3 regions of the Effusibacillus lacus genome follow, and region 1 is predicted to be linked to each of the others. Evidence: a T-box and tRNA genes for the amino acid it is inferred to sense, from the RefSeq annotation. Region 1 holds a T-box; the other regions hold tRNA genes.

Evidence for each region. The T-box of region 1 lies ahead of leuS (leucine--tRNA ligase). A T-box ahead of a tRNA ligase gene usually reads a tRNA of that ligase, here a tRNA-Leu.
Region 2: it encodes a tRNA-Leu, which carries the amino acid that the T-box ahead of leuS (leucine--tRNA ligase) is inferred to sense. The anticodon was not compared.
Region 3: it encodes a tRNA-Leu, which carries the amino acid that the T-box ahead of leuS (leucine--tRNA ligase) is inferred to sense. The anticodon was not compared.

Annotation. Positions count from the first base shown of each region.
Region 1 covers NZ_BDUF01000018.1:12,583-17,634, reverse strand. The annotation lists gene EFBL_RS04350 (cobyric acid synthase) at 1-588, shown strand, start outside; gene EFBL_RS04345 (cob(I)yrinic acid a,c-diamide adenosyltransferase) at 560-1,129, shown strand; gene EFBL_RS04340 (glycoside hydrolase family 18 protein) at 1,250-2,554, shown strand; T-box leader at 2,684-2,929, shown strand; gene leuS (leucine--tRNA ligase) at 2,980-5,052, shown strand, end outside.
Region 2 covers NZ_BDUF01000101.1:579-5,630, forward strand. The annotation lists tRNA gene EFBL_RS16845 (tRNA-Gly) at 123-196, opposite strand; tRNA gene EFBL_RS16850 (tRNA-Ser) at 202-293, opposite strand; tRNA gene EFBL_RS16855 (tRNA-Pro) at 299-375, opposite strand; tRNA gene EFBL_RS16860 (tRNA-Leu) at 446-522, opposite strand; tRNA gene EFBL_RS16865 (tRNA-Leu) at 541-627, opposite strand; tRNA gene EFBL_RS16870 (tRNA-Gln) at 697-771, opposite strand; tRNA gene EFBL_RS16875 (tRNA-Met) at 780-856, opposite strand; tRNA gene EFBL_RS16880 (tRNA-Tyr) at 866-950, opposite strand; tRNA gene EFBL_RS16885 (tRNA-Thr) at 955-1,030, opposite strand; tRNA gene EFBL_RS16890 (tRNA-Phe) at 1,072-1,147, opposite strand; tRNA gene EFBL_RS16895 (tRNA-Asp) at 1,184-1,260, opposite strand; tRNA gene EFBL_RS16900 (tRNA-Met) at 1,266-1,341, opposite strand; tRNA gene EFBL_RS16905 (tRNA-Val) at 1,415-1,490, opposite strand; tRNA gene EFBL_RS16910 (tRNA-Glu) at 1,680-1,756, opposite strand; tRNA gene EFBL_RS16915 (tRNA-Thr) at 1,846-1,921, opposite strand; tRNA gene EFBL_RS16920 (tRNA-Asn) at 1,927-2,001, opposite strand; tRNA gene EFBL_RS16925 (tRNA-Ala) at 2,011-2,086, opposite strand; tRNA gene EFBL_RS16930 (tRNA-Arg) at 2,341-2,417, opposite strand; tRNA gene EFBL_RS16935 (tRNA-Leu) at 2,492-2,576, opposite strand; tRNA gene EFBL_RS16940 (tRNA-Gly) at 2,619-2,693, opposite strand; tRNA gene EFBL_RS16945 (tRNA-Lys) at 2,767-2,842, opposite strand; gene EFBL_RS16950 (C40 family peptidase) at 3,147-3,719, opposite strand; gene EFBL_RS16960 (Nif3-like dinuclear metal center hexameric protein) at 4,109-5,052, opposite strand, start outside.
Region 3 covers NZ_BDUF01000075.1:14,255-19,306, reverse strand. The annotation lists gene EFBL_RS13805 (S-layer homology domain-containing protein) at 1-1,415, shown strand, start outside; gene EFBL_RS13800 (SAM-dependent methyltransferase) at 1,447-2,364, opposite strand; tRNA gene EFBL_RS13795 (tRNA-Lys) at 2,735-2,810, shown strand; tRNA gene EFBL_RS13790 (tRNA-Gly) at 2,884-2,958, shown strand; tRNA gene EFBL_RS13785 (tRNA-Leu) at 3,001-3,085, shown strand; tRNA gene EFBL_RS13780 (tRNA-Arg) at 3,160-3,236, shown strand; tRNA gene EFBL_RS13775 (tRNA-Ala) at 3,487-3,562, shown strand; tRNA gene EFBL_RS13770 (tRNA-Asn) at 3,572-3,646, shown strand; tRNA gene EFBL_RS13765 (tRNA-Thr) at 3,652-3,727, shown strand; tRNA gene EFBL_RS13760 (tRNA-Glu) at 3,817-3,893, shown strand; tRNA gene EFBL_RS13755 (tRNA-Val) at 4,006-4,081, shown strand; tRNA gene EFBL_RS13750 (tRNA-Met) at 4,155-4,230, shown strand; tRNA gene EFBL_RS13745 (tRNA-Asp) at 4,236-4,312, shown strand; tRNA gene EFBL_RS13740 (tRNA-Gly) at 4,388-4,461, shown strand; tRNA gene EFBL_RS13735 (tRNA-Ser) at 4,469-4,557, shown strand.

The DNA.
Region 1 (5,052 bases):
GCCATGCCGCCCGCAGCAAACATCCTGGGAATCTGCGGCGGGTACCAGATGTTGGGGTCCCGATTGCTCGATCCTGACCTGGTGGAATCCAATCTACCCGAACTGCAAGGACTGGGCTTGCTGGATATTACCACCCGTTTTCTTCCTCACAAGACCACCGTCCAGGCCGCGGGCAGGGTTCTCGACATGCCGGGCGCCGCTTCATGCCTGACAGGATTGACGGTCGAAGGATACGAAATTCACATGGGACGGTCGGAACGGGGGAATGTCCGTCCATTTGCCCGGCTGTGCAGTGCCAACGGGGTTCATGAAGATGGGGCGGTCAACAGGGACGGTACGGTGATTGGAACCTACCTGCATGGCATCCTGCACAATGACGAGTGGCGCAGATCGTTTCTGGACGGCATCCGGGTAAAAAAAGGGCTGCTGCCAATCGGCAAGACCACTTCCAACTATAAGCGCAGGATGGAAGCCTTTGACCAATGGGCCGATGCCGTGGAAACGGCCATTGATATGGATCGGCTGCTGTCCATCATGAAAAATAAGGGGGAACACAAAAGTGAAAATCTATACGCGAACCGGCGATAAGGGGATGACCAGCCTGATTGGAGGACGTGTTCGCAAAGATGCGGTCCGTGTGGAAGCATATGGAACCCTGGACGAACTGAATTCCTTTGTCGGGCAGGCGAAAGTGTTGATGGATCCGGAGAGGCACAAGGACATGCTGGAAGATCTGACCGAGATTCAGCATGAGTTGTTTGACGCGGGTGGAGATCTCGCTTACGTGCAAGCTCCCAAAGGTCAGGAAATCACCTATAAGGTCAACAAAGACATGGTATCGCGTTTAGAACAGTGGATTGACCGTTACGATGCCGAATGTCCTCCCATCAAGAGATTTGTGCTGCCAGGAGGCAGTCCGGTGTCGGCAGCCCTGCACGTATGCCGGACGGTTTCACGTCGGGCTGAGCGGAGAGTTGTGAAGCTGTCGGAACAGGAAGCGATCAATGAAGACGTTCAGAAGTACCTGAACCGGTTGTCCGACTTCTTCTTTGCCATCGCAAGAGCAGCCAATGTCCGCGACGGTGTGGGCGATGTGGAATACAAACGGGGCGGTGAAGTGTTCCGCTAAACAGTAGTTCATTCATGAGGAGGCTGCCCGGCAGTCTCTTCTTTTATTTTCACGATTAAAGTTTTATGTAAACTTGTCCGTTGAATATAGTATAGGAGCCTATCCGGAAGGAGGAGGACTATGTTTGTCCATGTGGTGAAGGCCGGTGAGTCCCTTTTTTCCATTGCCAAGCTTTATGGAGGTACAGCGGAACATATCCGGTCGGCGAACGAATTGAACGGCGACCGGCTGGTGCCCGGCATGAGTCTGCTAATTCCTGCAGGGCCAAAATCCACGCTGAAACTTCACATCATTAAAGAAGGTGATACTCTGGATACTCTATCGATGGAGACAGGCATTCCTCCCCATATCATACTGGCAGTCAACGACAAACTGGATGACCGGAAGTGGATACCCGGAGAGTCTCTTTGGATTCCCAGTCGTGTAAGACCGGACAAAACCATCCAGGTGAATGCGTTCATGATCCCCTCCGGCAAACAGACGGATACGGAAATCATAGAGGATGCCGCCGATTGTTTGACTTATGTCTCCCTGTTTAACTCCCGTGTGTACCCGGATGGCACATTGTCGGAAATGCCTGATGAGGCGGTTGTATTAAGCCTCAAAAGAGAAAAAGTGGCTCCGCTTCTCACCGTGACCAATTTTGACGGAAGCCGTTTTAACCCGGACCTGGCCCGTACCGTCATCAAACATCCGGAGCTGAAAAGAAGAGCAGTCCATAATATCTTGCGCACTGTAATGGAAAAAAGGTATGCCGGCATCAATATCGATTTCGAACATCTGTATCCGGAGGATCGGGAGCCCTTTACTGCCTTTGTGAGGGGGCTGGCGGACGAAGCAAAATTACAAAACGTACCGTTGACCGTGACAATGGGCCCAAAGATGTCCGATGATCCGCGAAACCCATGGATGGGAGCGTTTGATTACCGGGCATTGGGCCAGATGGCAGACCAGGTCATTCTCATGACCTTTGAGTGGGGATGGGTGGGAGGTCCGCCCATGGCTGTGGCCCCTCTCAATATGGTGCGAAGCGTCCTTGATTACGCCACCTCCCAAATCCCCCCTGACAAAATCATGATGGGGATGAGCCTTTACGGATACAACTGGCCGATTCCCTATGAGAAAGGAAACCGGGCGGCCGGCATTTCGCCAAAAGCTGCCGTGGAGCAGGCAATACGCACCGAAGTTCATATCCATTTTCACAAGGAGTCTGCCTCCCCCATGTTTACCTACCGGGGCTCCCGCAACGAAATGAGGCAAATATGGTTTGAAGATGCCCGTTCGATTCTGGCCAAGTTTCATCTGGTTGATGTGATGGGGCTGCGGGGGATCAGCTACTGGATGCTGGGTCATCCTTTCCCGCAGAATTGGACATTGCTTCACTCGACCTTTCATATTGCCAAACGGAACTTTCATTTGTCATGAGACTAAAACCCCATATTTATAGATATCTGCGGAAAATTGGATTACTCCATTCCACAATGGGTTGACAAATGGCTCACCGTCTGCGTATACTAACAATCAAATATTTCATATTTCGACAAAATTAATTTTACGCAGGCATTGACGAGGAGCAGTATTCGCTTACATCCTTTCAGAGAGCCAACGGCTGGTGAAAGTTGGCAGGAGCGTAACGGAGAAACTCGCCTCCGAGCCGTTACAAGGAATGGCAGTACTTGTAACCGATTGGTCCCCGTTACAGGATCTTGAGTGGTCGGCTTCGCATCACATTGCGGGTCGGCAATTATGGGTGGTACCGCGGGAATTTTTACTTGGTTTTTCCAACCTCTCGTCCCTAGCAGAAGGCTTTGGGGTGGGAGGTTTTTTAGATTTTCTTGGAGGGTCTTACCATGAGCGAACACAAATATGTTCCTGCAGACATTGAGAAGAAGTGGCAGCAATATTGGGAAGAAGCCGGTATAAACCACACGGACGAAGCTTCGGACAAACCGTACTTCTATTGCCTGGAGCAGTTCCCGTACCCATCGGGAAGACTGCATATGGGTCACGTCCGTGTTTACTCGATCGGTGATGTGATTGCCCGCTTCAAGCGGATGCACGGTTTCAATGTACTTCATCCGATGGGGTGGGATGCGTTCGGGATGCCTGCTGAAAATGCGGCAATCAAGAACAAGAGTCATCCGGCGCCCTGGACCTACGACAACATCGCATTTATGCGCAACCAGCAGAAAGAACTGGGTGTGTCCTATGATTGGGAGAGGGAGGTAACCACCTGCAAACCCGATTATTACAAGTGGACCCAGTGGCTGTTCCTGCTTTTCTATGAAAGAGGATTAGCCTACAAGAAAAAAGGGGCGGTCAACTGGTGCCCGGAATGTGCCACCGTGCTGGCCAACGAACAGGTGGAAAACGGTGCCTGCTGGCGCTGCGGCACGGAAGTTGTAAAGAAGGATCTGGAGCAGTGGTATTTGCGCATAACCGATTATGCGGAGCGGCTGCTGAATGATCTGGACCATCTGCCCGGCTGGCCGGAACGGGTCAAAACGATGCAGCGCAACTGGATCGGCAAATCCACTGGCACAGAAATTATCTTTGGAATTGACAAGCATGACGGATTGTTGACTGTGTTCACGACCCGTCCGGACACGTTGTACGGGGTTACCTATCTGGTATTGGCACCGGAACACCCCGACTTGGACCGGATTACCCGCAAATCGCCAAAACGGGACGAAATCCGCGCATTCGTGGAAGAGGTCCGCAAGAAATCAGAAATTGAACGTACCTCGGACACTGCCGAGAAAGTGGGCATGTTTACGGGAGAATATGCAATCCACCCGAAAACAGGGGACCCTATTCCCATCTGGATTGCAAACTACGTATTGCCGGATTACGGCACGGGTGCCGTAATGGGGGTTCCTGCCCATGACCAGCGGGATTTTGAATTTGCAACCAAATACAACCTGCCTATTCAACCGGTGGTTCAGCCGGAAGATGCTCCGCTTGAGCTGCCGTTGCGAGAAGCCTATACCGGAGAAGGAGTGTTGGTGAACTCCGATCGGTTCAACGGGCTGCACAACCTGGAAGCGATAGATCGGATCTCTGCCAATCTGGAGCAGGAAGGGAAGGGCAAGCGAACTGTATCCTATCGTCTGCGCGACTGGCTGATTTCCCGCCAACGCTATTGGGGATGCCCGATCCCGGTTGTTTATTGCGACAACTGCGGCACGGTACCGGTTCCAAAGGACCAATTGCCTGTGCTGCTGCCCGAACAGGTGCAGTTTGAAGTGGCCGGCAAGTCTCCGCTTGCCACCAACGAAAGCTTCGTGAACACAACCTGCCCGTCCTGCGGCGGCAAGGCGACCCGGGAAACGGACACGATGGATACGTTTATCGACTCTTCCTGGTACTACCTGCGGTATACTTCAGCCAAGCTGGAAACCGCTCCATTTGATATCGAGGCGGCAAACCGATGGCTGCCGGTTGACAAATACATCGGCGGAATTGAGCATGCAGTGCTGCATTTGCTGTATTCCCGATTCTTCACCAAAGTTCTGTATGACGCGGGACTTGTCAACTTTGAAGAACCGTTTGACAGTCTGCTGACTCAGGGAATGGTGATCAAGGAAGGGGCCAAGATGTCCAAATCCAAGGGCAATGTGGTGTCACCTGAGGATATTGTGGCCAGATACGGGGCTGACACAGCCCGCACCTTCATTCTGTTTGCCGCCCCGCCGGATCGTGACCTGGAGTGGAGCGACCAGGGTGTGGAAGGATGTTACCGTTTCCTGGGCAGGGTTTGGCGGCTGGCCGATGCTCATGTTGACTTGTTTGCCAACCGTCCGGCGGCGGACCATTCCGGTTCGGATGCCAGGAAACTTTGGCAGCAGACCCATTTTGCCATCAAGAAGGTAACGGAAGATATCGGGGAACGCTACCAGTTTAACACCGCCATCTCAGCCATC
Region 2 (5,052 bases), on a different contig from region 1:
TCCACACCAAACTTCAAAAACAAATAAATCCGTCAAAAGGCTGAAATCTTTCGACACCTTTCGACGGATTTAAGGTAGCATCAGAAAAGTTTTATGTGATTGTCTTAATGGGGTCTAATGTTTGGAGCGGGCGATGGGAATCGAACCCACGCGACCAGCTTGGAAGGCTGGAGTTCTACCATTGAACTACGCCCGCATGACTGGCGGAGAGAAAGGGATTCGAACCCTTGAGACGCGGTTAACGCCTACACGATTTCCAATCGTGCTCCTTCGACCAACTCGGACATCTCTCCACAACTGGTCGGAATGCAGGGATTTGAACCCTGGACCTCACGCTCCCGAAGCGTGCGCGCTACCAAGCTGCGCTACATTCCGAAGAACCCCCACAAAGTGACGCAAAGCTTTTGCAGCAAAACCGGGTACTTTGCGGGAACCCCAAAACAATTGGTGCCGGAGGTGGGACTCGAACCCACAAAATCACGATTTTGAGTCGTGCACGTATGCCAATTCCATCACTCCGGCATCATCATTATTAAATTCTGGTGCGGTCGAGAGGACTTGAACCTCCACGAGCTTGCGCCCACAAGAACCTGAATCTTGCGCGTCTGCCAATTCCGCCACGACCGCAAATGGGGTTCCCATCAAAGCACCCGGAATTAGCTTCGAAGGCTTGTCACTTTGATGAGCGATAGTCTTTGGCTGGGGAGGAAGGGATCGAACCTTCGCATGACGGAGTCAAAGTCCGTTGCCTTACCGCTTGGCGACTCCCCAATAAGTTGTGGTGGCTCGAGGCAGAGTCGAACTGCCGACCTACGGGTTATGAATCCGTCGCTCTCACCAACTGAGCTATCGAGCCATATTGATTTGGTGGAGGGAGAAGGATTCGAACCTTCGAAGGCGATGCCAACGGATTTACAGTCCGCCCCATTTGGCCACTTTGGTATCCCTCCGTCATGGAGCCACCTGCCGGAATCGAACCGGCGACCTCATCATTACGAGTGATGCGCACTACCGACTGTGCTAAGGTGGCAATTCCGATTTCAAACAAAGTTGCTTTAATTGGCTTTATAATGGTGGCTCGGGACGGAATCGAACCGCCGACACGAGGATTTTCAGTCCTCTGCTCTACCGACTGAGCTACCGAGCCATTACTTAGTGCTCGAATCCCTGACGAGATTCACGGTGGCGGAGCTGACGGGATTCGAACCCGCGGTCTCCCGCGTGACAGGCGGGCATGTTAGGCCACTACACCACAGCTCCATGGTTGGTTGCGGGGACAGGACTCGAACCTGCGGCCTTCGGGTTATGAGCCCGACGAGCTACCAACTGCTCCACCCCGCGACGACAGGATGTCGTCGGGCCGACCTTGTGACACGAATGTCACCGCTCTTAGCCGGCCCTCCTTCATCCTCTTTGGTGGAAGCTGACGGGATCGAACCGCCGACCCTCTGCTTGTAAGGCAGATGCTCTCCCAGCTGAGCTAAGCTTCCAGACACCCCACAAAGTGACGCCAAGCATGTAGCAACACCGAGTACTTTGCGGGGACCCCGACAATAATCAGGGAAAGATTAGTGGTGACGCGTACGGGATACGGGAAAACCACCCGGCTGCGCAGCAGAGCTTCCGAAGCAACGCTCCGACGAACCCCGGTTCCTCGAATCCCGTAGCGGATTCAAAGATGGTGACGCGTACGGGATTCGAACCCGTGAATGCCGCCTTGAAAGGGCGGTGAGTTAAGCCACTTCTCCAACGCGCCGAAGGTTTTATTAACGTATTTTCGGGTCCCCATCAAAGTCGGTGTAAGCCGCATCGCTTTCACGTCACTTTGATGGGCCCTTTCCTTCCTGGAGCTTCCAACCAGAATCGAACTGGTGACCTCATCCTTACCATGGATGCGCTCTGCCGACTGAGCTATGGAAGCATGGATGGCTCCTCGAGTAGGGTTCGAACCTACGACCCTCCGGTTAACAGCCGGATGCTCTACCGCTGAGCTATCGAGGAATACCTGTCTGGTGGAGATAAGCGGATTCGAACCGCTGACCCCCTGCTTGCAAGGCAGGTGCTCTACCAACTGAGCTATATCCCCGAAACACCCCCATAAAGTTGCACTTAGCGACTCGTCGCTTAGTGACAACCTATCCCCGGATGGGGGCAAAGTGAAGCAATGCGTTGCAGCTTACACCGAGTACAATTGCGGGGACCCCGAAAAAACTGCATATGGCGTGCCCTGAGAGATACGGGAAGATCACCCGGCTGCGAAGCAAATGCTATCGATGTATCGCTCCGACGAACTCCCACGTTCGAATCTGCAGGCACTAGCAGATCCAAAGTAGTTATAAATGGCGTGCCCTGAGAGATTCGAACTCCCGACCTTTTGATTCGTAGTCAAACGCTCTATCCGGCTGAGCTAAGGGCACAAATCACTCCACGAAGTGACGTAAACATTTGCAGCAAATTCCGGGTACTTCGTGGGAACCCCGAAATTCACAAGTGGTGCGACCGAGTGGACTTGAACCACCACGGGATATCCCACACGCCCCTCAAACGTGCGCGTCTGCCGATTCCGCCACGGTCGCATTTCGGGAGGGCGTGCGGCCAATAACCACATCGCCCATCGATGGAGCGGAAGACGGGGATCGAACCCGCGGCCCTCGCCTTGGCAAGGCGATGCTCTACCGCTGAGCTACTTCCGCACGACACCCCACGAAGCGATTCTCAGCTTCGAAGTGAAATCCAAGTACTTCGCGGGAGCCCCGAAGGGCATTCTGGTGAGCCATGATGGACTCGAACCATCGACACCCTGATTAAAAGTCAGGTGCTCTACCGACTGAGCTAATGGCTCGCACCAAGTGACAAGTGCTATCATAACAAAAATCCAGGTCAAACTCAATATATAATTTTTGTCATTTCACTCACCATTTCCTACCGCCGTCGGCGACAAAAGTTATATTAGCATCATTTCATCGCTGTTTCAATCCGTTTCTCTTAACAAAAGAGAACAAAACCATTCCTAAAAAACTAAAAACACCTCCTAAATCTGTCATGCTTGTTTTCTCTTCAAATTGTAACCAAAAAGAAAAGCCTTGCCTTGGGCAAGACACAATGTTTCCGGAAAAAAGATGAATGTATAAGAAGAAAAATGCAAATTATATGGATGAAACCAAGCGAGTGGCAAACATGAAATGTTGACGCAGCTTGTTGTTAATGGCAAGAACCTCCACCTGTCGATGATCACCCGATGCATGAAGCAAGTTTCCCTCTCCTAGGACGACCGCAACATGAACAGGCGCTTTGTCTGATGGGGATCGAGAGAAGAACACCAGATCGCCGGGTTCCGTTTTGTCAATATCCTTGATCCTGACGCCATATTTTGCTTGTTGGGCCACTGAGTGTGCGGGAATCCAAATCCCATTTTGACGGTATAAATCCTGCACAAACCCGGCACAGTAAAAAGCATGGGGCTCGCTCAACATTGCTTCTGCGGTGGCTGATGGCCCGCCAAATTGTTCTGACATACGCCGAAATTTCTCTTGAAATACTTTTTTGTCTTTGACAAGAATGGCCTGGCTTTGCATTGCATTGACAAGGAATTGTTCTTGTTTGGGAGGGGCAGCTTTCGCCTGAGAATCCTGCAAATGGTGCTGGGCGTAAACGGATGCATGCGAGGTGGCTGCGAACAAAAGCGGTTGGAGCAGAAGGAGCGTCCAAAGTCGTTTCATAGCTGAGCCCCCCTAACCCGATATTCGTTTTTGTCTCCTTGACTACAGAATTCCCTGTATGGCAGATCCGTATTAGAGGGAGTTTTTACTCACGGATACATGGTAAACTTTTTCCCCTTGTTAAGAGGGCGTATGCGCTTTGCTTGACAAAACCGGCATTCATACACAATATGACTGTCCTCCGAATCATTCCATTCCGTATATAACACCTTCTGCATGATTCTCCCGCAGTCCGGACATTTGGTTATGGTAAGTATCAAATGGGCAAGATAATACAAATAAGTGCTTCCCAAAACAATTATGAGCAGACAAAAAAGACCCACAACCCATTCGAACATAATGAACACCCCCATACCATGGTATGGAGGCATGTTCGAAAGTAGAATCCCCTACAGAAAATCGAATGGTTCCGTAACAACAACCGATGCTACGGCTGAACATTGCAGATCTTTTAAAGCTTCATTTAAAAAATCGGCAACTGCAGGCACGACAATCCGTTCCATTCCATTGTGGCCGGGATCTACCAACGCAAGTCCTTTGAACATAGCGTCTTGGGCGTCATGATATTTCAGATCGGCTGTAACCAGCACATCGGCCCCTTTCGATAAAGCTGCGTCAATCCAGTCAGACCCGGACCCTCCGAGTACCGCCACTTTCTTGACCATCCGATCACGTTTTCCGACAATCCGCACTCCGGGGACTGCCAGTTTCGATTTGACCAGCATAGCAAACTCATCCAATTTGCACTTTTCTTTTAGATCGCCAATTCTTCCAATCCCAAAGGGCTTTCCCATGATCTCAAGCGGATACAGGTCATAGGCAACTTCTTCATAAGGGTGGGCTTCCAGCATGGCGCGGACAACTTTTTCCTGAAGTTGTTCAGGCACAATGGTTTCCAGTCGAATCTCTTCTACCTTTTCCAGATTGCCTTGTTCCCCAATAAAAGGATTTGTCCCCTCCTCCGGTTTAAAAGTCCCAATTCCTTCCATATTGAAGGTACAGTGGCTGTAATTTCCAATCCATCCGGCACCGGCACCGCATATGGCTTGTAACACTTGATCGTGGTGACTCTTTGGAACAAACACTACCAGTTTCCTTACTCTTTGATTATGCAGTCTGTCCAGGATCTCGACATTCTGCAGTCCCAACAAACGGGCCAGTACGTCGTTGACTCCTCCTTCCACCACATCGAGATTGGTGTGGGCTGCATACACTGAGATGCTATGGGTCAACAGTTTGGAAATGGTTCGTCCGTAGTGGGTGTCGGTACGGATTGTCTTAATCGAGGAATATATGATTGCATGATGCGCTATGATCATTTGCGCGCCAATCC
Region 3 (5,052 bases), on a different contig from region 1:
TTCTTGGGGTCGCAGGAACCGCATCAGCCGATTCCAACAAGAGTCAATCCAAACATGTCAATTTTCATTCCCAGAACGGCAATGTGAAAATTGACATCCGATTTAAAGACTCCAACGAAGCGGAGTGGGCGTTGCGCTACATAACTTCCATGCAAGCTGAAGGAGTTTTCAGTGGGTATGAAGACGGAACGTTCCGTCCCAACCAAGCGATTAACCGGATTGAAGCCGTAGTGGCTGCTGTTCGTCTCATGGGTCTTGAGGCTGAAGCGAAGGCTAAGGGGGATGTGGATCTCAACTTCAAGGACGCCGCCAAGATCAAAAGAGAGTACGGTTGGGCAACGGGATATGTTGCTGTCGCTTTGGAAAAGGGTCTGTTCGATTCAGTTGAAAACGAACTTCAGCCTGGAAGAGAAGCCAGCCGCTTGTGGGTAGCGACCCTGTTGGTGCGGGCATTGGGCTATCAAGATGATGCGCTGGAATTGATGAACACCGAACTGGAATTTAAAGACAAAGACCAGATTCCGGCGGGTGCCGTAGGGTACATTGCGGTTGCAGTCCGGGAGGGGATTCTGACCGGTTATGAAGACCGCACATTCCGGCCTAACAAGCCTGTCACGCGCGCTGAAATGGCCGCACTGCTCCATCGTGCCGGGGAAAAACTTCCCTGGGAGTACAAACTGAAGAAAAAAGCCCACAACTTCTGGTTTGAGGGTACGGTAACCGACATTGATGACGATTCCATTACGATTGAAGACGAAAAAGGCCGTGACACAACACTCGAAATAACCGACCACACGCTTGTATTCAATGATCGGAATCGGCTGGACACATCGAATATTGATGTCGGGGACGAGGTTGAGATTTGGGCGCTTGCCGGGCGGGCCCTATTGATTGAGATTGAAGAAGAAGCCGAACAGGACATCGAAGAGATCAAAGGAACGGTTCAGTCAATCACCCGGGTATCGGATTGGGACGATTCCAGACAATACCGGCTTGTAATTGATACGGATAACGATGACCGGGAAACGGTATGGATAACCGCCAGCACCAAAATTGAGATTGAAGGGGATTCGACACCCACAGCGGGCGAGATTGAAGAGGGAGACCGTGTCGAAATTCAAGCAAGAGGCGCTTATGCAGTTGAGGTTGAAGTCGAAAAAGATGACGACGACAATCAGTGGGAAGGTGAATTTGAAGTTAAAGGCACCATTGTCAACATGACTTCCTCCACAATCACCATTAAGGACGAAAACAACAAGCAGTGGAAGTTTGAACTGGCAGACGACCTCGAAATCAAGTATGAAGATTTGGATGATAACTGGATGCACTTGCGTCAGGGAACCAAGGTTAAACTGCAAGGTGAAGACGCGATGGTAGAGGTAATTACAATTTTGGATGTGGATGATGAGGAGTAAATTGTAAGACGGGGGCATTTCCCCGTCTTTTTTAAGTTTTGCGGAAAAAAGCCGTTACTTCATCCCGATTGTGGAAGAGTTGCTTAATACTCACACATGTCAAGTCAGGCTCCAGCACTCTGACAAAATCGTCAATGGTTTTTCGAATTTTCTTGTGCATGAGCTTGATGGTAATGACGGCAATACCTCTTTTTTTCAGGCTGTACAAGTGTTTTGAAACAAGTTTGGCTGTATGCATGGGGTCCCAACTCATATCACAGGTCAAAACCTCAAAAGCGTCAGGTCCAAACATAGTATCAGACACGTTCGTTTTACAAAAAATAAGATTGGGATGATTTAATAATGCAGGTTCCAATTCGCCTGTGTCGACTGCCGTGACGTGAAGTCCCTGATCCAGTAAATAGGATGACCAGCCACCAGGAGCAGCCCCCAGGTCAAGGGCTGATGAATATTCGGAAAGGCGGATGTCAAAGACCAGGCAGGCTTCTTCCAGTTTAAAACGGGAACGTGATGTTTGATTCTCCGCTTTTTGCAGCCGGATCATTCCGCCCGGCCAATCTGACAGGTTTTCGTAAGGTTTGGAGATGCCGATATAAGCCCGGTTGAAAGCAAGATAGATGGATACGACGGAATCTGCCTGTTGAACAACCGGAATCAAACCATTTTCCGTAAAAAAAGGATCCAGCGCTTCCTTAACCCCATATGGGGTATAACCGAAGTTCAATCCGCTTGCCCGTCGAACCTGGACAGAAACCCTATCACCCGTTTGAAAGCGATCCATTCGGGAAAGAAGATATTCAATTAAGATTAGCAGATCATTCTTGGTACGATTGATTTCCAATACATCGTCGACAGGTTGAATATGCCTGGTAAAAATAGGGTCCGCAGCCCTTGCCAAATCAGAGAATTGACTAAACGAAACAGAGGTATGCACCAGATAAACTCCCATATCCAAGGCAGATCTTCCGGACAATGCAGGGTCGATTTTTTTAAGTTCATCAAAAGAATGTGTTATGTAGTCCGATGCACAACTGACAATGATAGAATAGAGATTGCTCAGCGGGGGTCATCCTTTCTGGGGAAGATACTTGTATCCTACCCATACGAACCGGTTAAAAGCAAGTTTTATTGCGATGAATCAAACAGAATAGGTGAGATATTGAGGTGTAGTAACAATCAATCATGAATTTTGTGTTGTTTTGTGCGATTCCTTCTGTTGAGTTTTCCTATGTCGGCATGGTATTATAAATTCTGTCGCTGCGGTGATGCGGTTGACAGCAGATTGATGAGTGTGGTATTTTTAAAAAGTCGCTTTTAATGAGCCATTAGCTCAGTCGGTAGAGCACCTGACTTTTAATCAGGGTGTCGATGGTTCGAGTCCATCATGGCTCACCAGAATGCTCTTCGGGGCTCCCGCGAAGTACCTGAATTTCACTTCGAAGCTGAGGGTCGCTTCGCGGGGTGTCGTGCGGAAGTAGCTCAGCGGTAGAGCATCGCCTTGCCAAGGCGAGGGCCGCGGGTTCGATCCCCGTCTTCCGCTCCATCGATGGGCGATGTGGTTATTGGCCGCACGCCCTCCCGAAATGCGACCGTGGCGGAATCGGCAGACGCGCACGTTTGAGGGGCGTGTGGGATATCCCGTGGTGGTTCAAGTCCACTCGGTCGCACCACTTGTGAATTTCGGGGTTCCCACGAAGTACCCGGAATTTGCTGCAAATGTTTACGTCACTTCGTGGAGTGATTTGTGCCCTTAGCTCAGCCGGATAGAGCGTTTGACTACGAATCAAAAGGTCGGGAGTTCGAATCTCTCAGGGCACGCCATTTATAACTACTTTGGATCTGCTGGTGCCTGCGGATTCGAACGTGGGAGTTCGTCGGAGCGATACATCGATAGCATTTGCTTCGCAGCCGGGTGATCTTCCCGTATCTCTCAGGGCACGCCATATGCAGTTTTTTCGGGGTTCCCGCAATTGTACTCGGTGTAAGCTGCAACGCATTGCTTCACTTTGCCCCTGGGGATAGGTTGTCACTAAGCGACGAGTCGCTAAGTGCAACTTTATGGGGGTGTTTCGGGGATATAGCTCAGTTGGTAGAGCACCTGCCTTGCAAGCAGGGGGTCAGCGGTTCGAATCCGCTTATCTCCACCAGACAGGTATTCCTCGATAGCTCAGCGGTAGAGCATCCGGCTGTTAACCGGAGGGTCGTAGGTTCGAACCCTACTCGAGGAGCCATCCATGCTTCCATAGCTCAGTCGGCAGAGCGCATCCATGGTAAGGATGAGGTCACCAGTTCGATTCTGGTTGGAAGCTCCAGGAAGGAAAGGGCCCATCAAAGTGACGTGAAAGCGATGCGGCTTACACCGACTTTGATGGGGACCCGAAAATACGTTAATAAAACCTTCGGCGCGTTGGAGAAGTGGCTTAACTCACCGCCCTTTCAAGGCGGCATTCACGGGTTCGAATCCCGTACGCGTCACCATCTTTGAATCCGCTACGGGATTCGAGTAACCAGGGTTCGTCGGAGCGTTGCTTCGGAAGCTCTGCTGCGCAGCCGGGTGGTTTTCCCGTATCCCGTACGCGTCACCATCTTTGGAAGCTTAGCTCAGCTGGGAGAGCATCTGCCTTACAAGCAGAGGGTCGGCGGTTCGATCCCGTCAGCTTCCACCAAAGAGGATGAAGGAGGGCCGGCTAAGAGCGGTGACATTCGTGTCACAAGGTCGGCCCGACGACATCCTGTCGTCGCGGGGTGGAGCAGTTGGTAGCTCGTCGGGCTCATAACCCGAAGGCCGCAGGTTCGAGTCCTGTCCCCGCAACCAACCATGGAGCTGTGGTGTAGTGGCCTAACATGCCCGCCTGTCACGCGGGAGACCGCGGGTTCGAATCCCGTCAGCTCCGCCACTATGGATCTCGTCAGGGATTCGAGGAACCAATCACCAAAGAAATTCATCAGTTTTGATGGGTTTTTTTATATTTGCGGGTGTAGTTCAATGGTAGAACTCCGGCTTCCCAAGCCGGCAGCGTGGGTTCGATTCCCATCACCCGCTCCAACAGCGCGGAGGGATACCGAAGTGGTCATAACGGGGCGGTCTTGAAAACCGTTAGGGTGCAAGCCCACGGGGGTTCGAATCCCTCTCCCTCCGCCAAAAAAACAATACTTCTATGTGCAAGGGAGAGGGTGAGAACCCCGGGGTTCGTCGGAGCTAATCTTCGATAGAATTTACTACGCAGCCGGGTGGTTTTCCCGTATCCCTCTCCCTCCGCCAAAAAAAACAATATAAAAAACAATACTTCTATGTACTGGGAGAGGGTGAGAACCCCGGGGTTCGTCGGAGCTAATCTTCGATAGAATCTACTGCGCAGCCGGGTGGTGTTCCCGTATCCCTCTCCCTCCGCCAAATAATGCGCTCTGCGATTTGCAGGGCATTTTTTGTGTATGGAGATGGATGGGAACAGGAGTCGTCAAAGTATATTGACAAAGACGGCCATGGTTGATAAGATGGTTGAAACCATTGGAAGTCAAGAATGAGAGCAGAGTAGAGGAAGAGAGAAGAGCGAGTGCAGCAGAGCCGAGGAATGCGGGATCTTGTTATTCAGGACCAGCTTCTTTTGAGGCTGGTCTTTGCTGTTTTTCCAGAGAG